One region of the Tunturiibacter gelidiferens genome, then DNA from elsewhere that is predicted to be linked to it. Evidence: predicted binding sites of a transcription regulator. Region 1 holds the regulator's gene; each other region holds the start of a gene.

Evidence for each region. The regulator LexA, encoded in region 1, represses DNA repair genes until DNA is damaged. The targets are predictions, from matches to a motif close to CANTTCGCTTTTTATTCGC.
Region 2: a site for LexA is predicted at 2,050-2,068, ahead of RBB81_RS21085 (recombinase RecA). Genes of this name have one in related genera too.
Region 3: a site for LexA is predicted at 1,490-1,508, ahead of RBB81_RS01470 (ATPase domain-containing protein). Genes of this name have one in related genera too.

The regions. Positions count from the first base shown of each region.
Region 1 is NZ_CP132938.1:3,776,622-3,779,895, reverse strand. Features, by position in the region: gene RBB81_RS16535 (DUF4097 family beta strand repeat-containing protein) at 1-286, opposite strand, end outside; gene RBB81_RS16530 (efflux RND transporter periplasmic adaptor subunit) at 406-1,614, opposite strand; gene lexA (transcriptional repressor LexA) at 1,796-2,401, opposite strand; gene RBB81_RS16520 (alpha/beta fold hydrolase) at 2,519-3,274, shown strand, end outside.
Region 2 is NZ_CP132938.1:4,876,576-4,879,849, reverse strand. Features, by position in the region: gene RBB81_RS21100 (hypothetical protein) at 11-376, opposite strand; gene RBB81_RS21095 (NUDIX domain-containing protein) at 679-1,128, opposite strand; gene RBB81_RS21090 (SOS response-associated peptidase) at 1,135-1,800, opposite strand; gene RBB81_RS21085 (recombinase RecA) at 2,075-3,109, shown strand; partial or broken gene RBB81_RS21080 (DNA polymerase Y family protein) at 3,091-3,274, shown strand, end outside.
Region 3 is NZ_CP132938.1:241,888-245,161, forward strand. Features, by position in the region: gene RBB81_RS01460 (DNA polymerase Y family protein) at 1-384, opposite strand, end outside; partial or broken gene RBB81_RS01465 (hypothetical protein) at 462-716, opposite strand; gene RBB81_RS01470 (ATPase domain-containing protein) at 713-1,486, opposite strand; partial or broken gene RBB81_RS01475 (SIS domain-containing protein) at 1,758-2,248, shown strand; gene RBB81_RS01480 (hypothetical protein) at 2,459-3,274, opposite strand, start outside.

The DNA of each region.
Region 1 (3,274 bases):
CGTTGCCGCTCTGGACGATGGGCGGGTTGCTGATAATTTGCTGGATGCGGCTGTCGGTGTCGGAGCCGCCACTCATCCAACCGTGGCTGGAGTGAAGGTGCGCGACGATGTGGACCTGATCTCCAGAGCCAGGATGAAGACGGATCTGGCCGGAGCCAGTGGAGACTGAAACGTTGGGAGAGCTGCCGGCGCTGAGGGTGCGCTCGAAGTTGCCGTCGGCGGCGAAGGCTGTGGCTGCAGCGAGAGTGAGCATTGCGGCGGTGGAGGCGAAGACTGTTATCTTCATGGCGTTCCTTTTTTCGACTTTTCGACTCTGGGTAACTGCGGTTTAGATGTTAGCTCGTCGGGTTGCGATCTTTGTGCGCTCGATCTGGCGGACTTTATTGTTGCCACTGGCCTAGCAGGTTATTGCTGAAGGATGACGGTGTCGCCGGGGTTGAGGCCGGCGAGGATCTCGGTTTTGGTGCCGTTGGAGATGCCGGCCTTGATGTCGATCTTTCTGCGGCCGGTCTTCTGTTTGGGGTCAGGGACTTCGACGGAGGCGTTGCGGTCTTTGTCGTAGAGAACGGCCTGCTCGGGTACAGTGAGGACGTTTTTGTGCTCTTCGAGGAGGATCTCCGCGTTCGCGGTCATGTTGGCTTTGAGTTCGCCGCCGGGGTTGTCGATTGAGACGCGGACCTCAAAGGTGGTGACGTTATCCTTCTCTACGCCGAGGGGTGCGATCTTGGTGACTTTGCCGAGAAAGGTCTTGTCCTTGAAGGACTCTACTTTGATGCGGGCGGCCTGGCCCATGTAGACCTTGCCGATGTCGGACTCGTCGACCTTGCCCTGAACGTAGACCTGGTTGGTGTCGCCGATGGTCATGACGAGGGTGGCGGTGGAGCCGAGGACGAGGATGGAGCTGACGGCGTCGCCGATCTCGACGTCGCGGGAGAGGATGGTGCCGTCCATCGGAGAGATAACGGTGGTGTAGCCAAGTTGCTCTTCAAGTTGCTTGAGAGATGCCTGATTCTGGGCTACCTGGGCCTGTGCCTGGCGGAGCTTAGAGGTATCAACGGAGATTTGAGATACGGCCTTGTCGCGGGTGTTGGCGGCAGAGAGGTACTTCTGCTGAGCATCGTCGAGGGCCTGCTGTGAGACCACACCCTCTTTGGACATCTGGAGGTTGCGATCGTAGGTGTGCTTATACATGGGCAGGTCGGGCGCTTCGGCGTTGACCTTGTCGTACTGGATGGAGGCTTCGGCGGCGCGCGCGTTTGATTCGGCGGCGGCGAGCTGGGCCTTCTGCGCGGCTACCTGATCAAGGATCTCCTGCTGGTCGAGTTGAGCGAGAACCTGGCCCTGATGGACGTGGGCGTTGATGTCGGTGTCGAGGCGAGTGACAATGCCCGAGGCTTTGGATTTGACCTCTACTTTCGTGATGGGCTGGACCTTGCCGGTGGCGACGACGGACCGGGCAATGTCTCCGCGCTCGGCTTTGGCCAGCTGGGAGGGCTCGAACTTGGTGGTGTTGCCACGGGCAGCTGCGACCACCCCGAGAACGACCGCCAAGACGACGACGCTGAGGCCGACCCAAAGCCATGTTTTCCGTTTATTTTTACGCTGCGTGGCCAATTGCTTGCTCCCGTTGGTGCTGTGGATATGAGTCTTCGGAAGGTGGTTACGCAGGAATACGCTGCGCGGTTCCGTCGACTGCGAAAAAGTTTACGTGAAGGTGCGGCGATGTTGCAGAGTCGACGTTTAGACGGGGGAGTTGGGAGGGAGGAAGCAGTGAGGCAGGAGCGAGTCTGTGAATTTATGCGTACTTTCGGAGTACGCCGAGAACCTTGCCCTGGATGCTGACATTCGCGGCCGGGGCGTAGATGGGAGACATCTCGGTATTGGAGGGTTGGAGACGGATCATGCTGCCTTCGCGGTAGAAGCGTTTGAGGGTTGCGTCGGAGCCGTCGATGAGAGCGACGATGATCTCGCCTTCGCGCGCGGTGCGTGTGCGCTCGACGAGAACATAGTCGCCGGAGACGATGTGCTCGTCGCGCATGGAGTCGCCTCGTACTTCGAGGGCGAAGACTTCGCGATTGCCGATGATGTCCGAGAGGGAGATGCTCTCTGCGCTCTCGATTGCTTCGACGGGCTTGCCGGCGGCGATGCGGCCGAGCAGAGGCAGACGGTCTGAGCCCTTTCTGCCGCTTCGAACGGGGAGCACGTCAATGGAGCGGCTGCGGTTGTGTGCGCGCTGGAGGAGGCCTTTGTTCTGGAGATTGGTGATGTGTTTGTGGACGGTGGCGAGAGAGCTGAGACCCAGGCCGCTGGCGATCTCCTCGTAGGAGGGCGAGTAGCCATTCTTCTGAGTGAAGCTGGAGAGGAAGTCGATGACCTCTTTTTGTCGCCGTGTAATTGCCATGCCGATGATTGTAGCGAATAAAAAGCGAATTGCAAGGTGGTTTAGAGATTTATTTCCGGGAGGTATTCGAAGCGGTCGCACGCGGCTTGGGGCAAGAGCGAGAGATATGCTGATTTCATGAAGATTAAGGAAGGTTGGATTCGGATCTTTGGGTTGGCGATGGTGTGGGCGCTGATGGTCTCGGTGGGGTGGGCGCAGGAGCGTGCGCAGAAGATCGCGGAGCTGGGTAGTTGTCCTTTGGAGAGCGGGAAGGTGGTGCTGGATTGCCAGGTTGGGTACCGCACCTTCGGTGCGATGAATGCTGATGGGTCAAATGTCGTAGTGATGCCGTCCTGGCTGAATGGGCGAAGTGAAGATCTGATTCCTTACTTCGGCGAGAAAAATACAGGACATCGGCTCGTGGATACATCGCGATTTTTTGGGGTGGCGTTCGATGCGTTTGGGGATGGGGTTTCTTCGTCACCATCGAATAGCAAGAGACAGCACGGGCCGGAGTTTCCGGTTTTTACGATGGAGGATATGGCGCGGGCGCAGTATCGCGTGTTGACGGAGGTGCTGCATGTGCGTCATGTGCACGCTGCAGTTGGGCTGTCGATGGGCGGCGAGCAGGTGTTTGCATGGGCAGTTCTGTTCCCGAAGTTTATTGATCGTGCAGTGCCGATTGTGGGGACGCCACAGGTGACGAGTTTTGATCTGCTGTCGAAGCAGATCGTGATCGACGCGATTGAGGCGGACCCTGAATATAGGCATGGACGCTATGTAACGGAGCCGCAGTTGAAGCTTGCGAATGCGATCGGGACGTTGATTGTGACCGCACCGCAGTATAGAAATGCCGAGGTGCCGAGGGAGCAGTTTGCGGAGTGGTTGAAGACG
Region 2 (3,274 bases), 1.1 Mb from region 1:
AATTAAACTACTACTTCGCCGGTTCGGACTTAACCGCCGCCCGCGCCTTGGCAGCGTCAGACATCTTCTTCCTGGTTGCTGCGGATACCACTCTCTTCTTCGCCGGAGCTGTCGCTTTCACCGAAGCGGATGCTTTCACCGGCGCAATCTTCTTCCTGGTGTTGGACTTTTTAGCCGGCGAGGAGGTCTTTGCTGGTGTAACAGCAGAACGCACATATTTTCGTTTTTGGGTTTTACCGGCTGTGCTTATATTCGGTCGACTTTCTCCAGCAGGGCTCTTCAAGAGAGACTCGCGGATCTGCGTCAGACGGTTGATTTCTTTGTTCAACGCGGATATTTCTTTGTCCAATTCAGATACTGCTCCAGTTATGCTCATCCGATCTCCAATAGAGAAAGCGTAACACCGTAGCACACGAACTCGACAGCGGAACTAATAAAACTTAGTCGCGGGAATAGTCTTCAATCACAGCTCACCACATCCGGAACACTGCGCCACGCGGCGATAGAAGCCGTGTGCCAGCGTCCCATTCGTATTTTCCGCACTTTCGGTAGCTCTTGCGCCAGAGTCGCATCATTTGCGTGCCCACAACTTCAGCAGAACCATGCCTTCATCGCACGCTGGAAGTTCGAAGTCGACACCTGGAGACGCCTGCCAAAGAACGTTGAACTCAAATTGAGTCATTGCACGAGCCTGCGCAGAAGCTCATGTTGTTCCTCGCGAATATATTCATTTGCTTCGTTCATCGAAAACCAGTGGCCCCGATCAACCTCGGGAATTTCGAGATGACGGCCGGAGCGCGGAGGCCATTCGATCTCGCATGTATTGCTCATCAATTTGGCTGGATCGCAATCACCCTGGAATGCCCATGCGGTCACGAGTTTACCGCCCTTCTGTTTGATCGAGCCTAGATCGACCAAATCGCCGGTTGCAGGAAAGCCCGTCTCCTCTTCGAACTCGCGCCGCGCTGCGACAAGCGGATTCTCGTCCTGCTCATATTCACCTTTGGGTATCGTCCACGCACCCTTGTCTTTCTTGGCCCAGAGCGGTCCTCCCGGATGAACAAGAAAGACCTCCAACTGACCATTCAATTTGCGAAACATCAAAAGACCTGCGCTGCGTTTTGGCATACACGATCACTCCGAACCGAAAAGGGCAATCTGCGGGTTTGCTTTAGGCTTCGCCTGTAGCTTTGGCACGGACTTCTCTAAACGTATCGCACGCAATTCATTGGACGGCAGAATACGAAGCGAATGGACGGGCGGCCTCTCAGAGAACGCGAGATACTCTGCATAGTCCTTCGGCTGCAACACAGTCGTCAGACGATTGTGAATCGGCTGCATCACTTCGTTCGGTTCTCCGGTGAGAACTACGAATGTCGATTCCCATTGACCCGTCCCCGGATGTTTCCAGAGCTTCCATATACCTGCCATTCCGAAAACTTCTCGACCGGGAATATCGAACTCGTATTTGTCTCCCTTCTTTCCATCGGGGAGATCTTGCGCTTCCTGGATCGCACTTGCCGGAATAATGCAGCGTCGCTTCTGAAAGGAATCAGTCCAGAACTTTGCTTTCTCGATTCCTTCGGAACGAGCATTGAATAGGAGTCTGTCGGGGAGCCTGAACGCCCAGCGCATCAGTTCCATCTGCCGCTCGCCGTTTTCATTCAAATGGATGACGGGCTGAAAGGATTGAGGACAGGCATTGTCATCCGGTTCGAGATCGAACGCGTCCAGGCCCTCACTCACGGCAAAGGCCTCCGCGATCTTCTGCTTGCCTGGTCTCCTGTAGCGCCCGCACATCGTACAAGTCTCCTTCACGACCCTGCAGGGATCTTTTCGTCATCGCGACGCAGCTACCTAGAGTGACGGAGATGATTCGCGTCCGTCCATTTTAGATATCCACCCTACTCCCAGAAAGTGTAAATTCTGGATTTGGGCTCTGCCCAACGCTATGTCCCAAATAAATTCTTCTCCTTTACAAGCAATCACTTACCTAGAATCCTGCACTACTTTAAGGGCGGTCCAGGTGGCTCCTACAGGCAGGAATAGGCGAATATAAAGCGAAGACATGCTTATGCCTACTACCGCCACAATCCGAACACAGATCGAAGCGGCTCTTGCGCATAAGATTCCATCCGCACTGACTCCAGCGCCCAAAATGATCCGACCGGTAGCGGAGACTGGCATTCAATCCCTGGACAATCTCCTGCAAGGCGGTCTACCCATTGGGGCGATAAGCGAGTTGGTTGGGCCAGAGTGCTCGGGGCGAACAGACATCGCTCTTTCGTTTGTGGCGCACCTGACCCAAGCATCGAAGGTTTGCGCCTGGATTGACGCCTCAAACAACTTTGATCCCGTGTCTGCCGCCGCTGCTGGTGTCGATCTTGAACGGCTTTTATGGGTTCGCTGCGGTGCAGTACAGGAGGCGGAGAAACGCCCAGCGCGCACCTTCGTTTTACCAGACAGGTACCTCGTTCCGCGTCCTGCAAAGCAGGGGTTACACGGCGGAGGATGTGGTGCGCATCCGCGTGGTGAGGCAAAGGGACTGTCCGGTGCTGTCAGCGATTTGCTCGGTCCACAATCCTTCGCGCCGCGCTGCGCGGAGCCGCAACGCAGAGCGAGGGAAGAAAGGCCGAGCTTCGTTGCCAGCGACGAACCAACAGCCGTCACTTCACGACGTTACGTTCCAACGTCCAAACCGTGGGGGCGCATCGAACAGGCATTGGGAGCTGCTGATCTGCTTTTACAGGGCGGCGGCTTTAGCGGAGTCGTGCTGGATATGGCTGGCCTCGCTCCGGAGTTCGTCTCACGCATCCAGCTCTCTACCTGGTTTCGCTATCGAGCGGCAGCAGAGCGAACTCAATCGAGCGTTCTTCTCCTCACCCAGCATCCGTGTGCAAAGAGCAGTGCTGAGTTACTGCTTCTTCTCCAGCCAGCGGAAGTGATCAGCAATGACGCCACCGTATTCACAGGAATACAACCTCATGTTGAGGTCACACGGCGACGTTTCGCGCCGAACACAAGCAATGTCGTTCTATTGCGCAAGCCGCCGAAGAATGTCACTGGAGTTACCTGGGATTGTCGGACGGCATGGGCAGGTGCAAGATGACAACGCCAACGGAACTCTATGCGTGTCTCTATGCGAAAGAATTTCCAGCGCAATCGCTTTTGCGGCTTCGCCCAGAACTGCACAGCAAGCCCTGTGTCGTCATGGAAGGTGAACCACCCTCGCAATACGTCTGCTCTCTGAACACTAAGGCGAGGCTTGCCGGCC
Region 3 (3,274 bases), 1.9 Mb from region 1:
GGCGTCGAAGCTCGGTTCCATGGGGAACAGCAGGTGCGGCCATGTGCCGCAAGCAAGAGCATGAAACTTCTTTCCAGTTTGTCCGAAACGCGCAATCAGGTCTGTCTCAGATAGCGCCGCTAGTTCTGAACACGTGCGGATGCCCCAGACCGCAAAGGTCCCTTCAGTCTCTGGAGTTAGTTGCAGCGCAGTGATAGGCAGTCGACCAAGGGCGTGTGCCTCGCCGCCGGGTGGCACAACCGAGACACCGAGTCTGCCACATGCAAGAGACACAGCAGCATGGAAATTTTCAGCAACGGCGATATTGACAAGAAATCCCGCCGCCATGACGCTCTGTCGCAATTTGTTTGCGAGTTGTTCGGCATCCCCGTACAGGAGATCCATGCCGTGAATGTCCAGTGCATACGTGCCGGGCCGCTCTGCACCGACTCGATACGGGGCGAGAACATGTACGCGACATGGTGAAGGGTGGTATGGGCCGTATGCTCATGTTCGATAACACGACGGAGTACGGTGACTTCCGAAAATGTTTCGGCCTGTAGCCGGGTCATGCCGATCTCGACACCCTGAGAACGCGCTGCATGGTTGGCCGCGAAAACCATATCGGTTGGCGGCTCTCCATCGAGCACTACAAACGGTCTCCTGCGCAGCTCTGTGCGCTGATGCGCCGCAACCTGCGCGAAGAAGTTAGGTGGATGGAGAACGGCATACATCATCGCACCCTTGACCAAAGTGTCTCTGCCGGCCAACTCACCCGTTGCACAGGCTTCCGCTGCATAAAAGGGGTGGCTTCATTGCGGTTGCGCTCACGTACTAGTTGGTACTGTTGCCGTTCAAACAGCGGCGTTTCGCCATTGCTGCTGAATGGCACCGCATCCCCTGGCTCGCAACGGAGCGCCAACGACGCGCAGCTACTGGCGCAAGGCGACTGCGTGAGAAAGATCAACGAGGTGCGTGCCTGCTCTACGGCCAGCCGGAAGCGATACCAGGTCGCTAACGGAATGCGTCTCGCGTGTTGAGCCATCACATCGCTCATATCCAGCACGATGGCCCCAAAGCCTCCCGTTTGCAGTAGCAGATCAGTCGCTTTCAAGGCTTGCTCCAGCCGCGACCAGGGCTTGTCTACCACTTTCTTTCCACGCTCGGCAGACATACGGAGCCAGAGCAAACGCCTCAGCTCCACGCCCGCCGCAGCGGCAGCTTCCGGGGAGAGCGCATCACTCACATCCACCCACGCACAGGCGTTGCCGAGTTGCGTGATGGAAGCGATCGTCGACAGAGCAAAGGAAGTCTTCCCCGTCGAGGCTGCTCCGCTGACCTCAGTGATGCAGCCTCGCGGAATACCGCCGCCCAGGATCTCATCTACTGCAGTGATACCGGTGGCGAACATCTCCGGAGCATGTTTGATCTTGAGCGTCAGCGCAGCGGGCACCCGCTGAGCCAGCTTGGTTTCGATCTGAAGACGGATTGCATGGGCGGCGGCCATAGGATGTTCGCCTTATATTCGCCCAAGCCGCCTCGTCGCGCCAGCCTGTATTTGCTCTATAAGTTGTGCATTTCGTTGTAAGTACAAGGAACATAAGGAGAAAATAAATGTGATCGTTCTCCTGCCTTTCGCGTTTCCGATTAGCAGCACTTCTCCGACGCTCTTCCGTTCGCCCTTGCTCAGTGTAGCCGCTTTCACCAAAAGCTCTTCCTCTTGGGTGGGAGGAATAGCGACTCGCAAAATGACATCACCACGCCAGCCCCTCTCCGCCCAGTGCGAAGAGCTCGCCCGCCTCTTCCACACCTCCGACGACTTCCTCTTCCTCGGCCGCGGCATCCACTACCCCATCGCCCTCGAAGGCGCACTCAAGCTCAAGGAGATCTCCTACATCCACGCCGAGGCTACCCCGCCGGCGAGATGAAGCACGGCCCCAACGCCCTCATCGACGAATCCCTCCCCGTAGTCTGCATCGCCACCAAGGACCCCAACGATCCCTCCAGCGTCCTCAAGTACGAAAAAACCCTCAGCAACATACAAGAGGTCACCGCCCGCTCTGGCCGCGTCATCGCCATCGCCATCGAAGGCGACACCGAGATCAGCCAGCTCGTCGAGCAGACCATCTACATCCCCCAGGCCCCCGAACTACTCCTACCCATCCTCGAAGTAGTCCCCCTCCAACTCCTCGCCTACCACATAGCCGTCCGCCGAGGCTGCGACGTAGACCAACCAAGAAACTTAGCAAAGAGCGTTACGGTGGAATAACGTTACTTGAACTTCGCTAGGGACTGTATCAAGTCATTGACTGAACCTAGTATTTTGGTGAGACCTTTTGACGCATCGGCAACCTCATCGGCGGCTGCCTTGGTCTCCTTGGTCCCAAATATTTGTTGAGTAGGTGATGTGAAGACTTTGTCAATTGAAGCAATTACAAGTCTGAATATTTTGCAGCTTCAGCGGGATCACCTTTGTCGATCATCTTCTCAACAAGTTCTCTGTAAGGCTCCAATGAGATCGAATATTTCCCTTGAATGCGTACTCTTCTTCGAGCTTTCGCTCTTTCGAATATTCAGTGCTGCAAAAGTGAATCGCATAGACAAGCGGAAACGATATTGAAAGCTTCAGATAAAAAGCAGCATCATAAGTCGGATGCGCTACAAACAAATAAATAATGAATGCTACGGCAAGGACAAACGAGAAAATTACGAAACCAAACAAGGCATTTCGCCACAAATTCTTACCTTCAGCAATGGCCATTTGTCTAGTTTGAAATGCATGAAATAACTGGAAATTTGTCGCAAGACGGATTTTTTCACGAATGACATCCTCTAGCTTAATGAGCTCGTCAAATCGCTCTTTGGTCTTTAGCTCGTTTTCACCTAAGAGTAAATTGGATTTTGCGGTCGCCGCTTCGAAGCTTTTGCGAAACTCATCTTTAATTTCGGTAGCTTCGGCTATAAAATCTTCACTTGTTTTTTTTAGACTTGTTGTAGCCTTAAGCTCTCTTGCCGCTTCAGCCGTATCTAGCTTCAGAATAAGTGCCGTACTCTCTATTCCGAATTGTTCGACAGAAGCTTTTAGCGTGGAACCCACTATCGTCGTTAGATTAGTTGTGGCATCTGTAGCCGCCGCTTGGAGTCTAGCTATTTCAGTTTGAGACTTTTGATCTAGCGCCTTGTATTCAGCTTGCTGAAGCGTTTGCAAGTCTCCAATTTGAGTTTCTGTCAGCTGTCGAAACTCTGACAAGCTCTTGACGAGGATTCCCGAGTCCGCCTTCGACTTTTCTAAGTC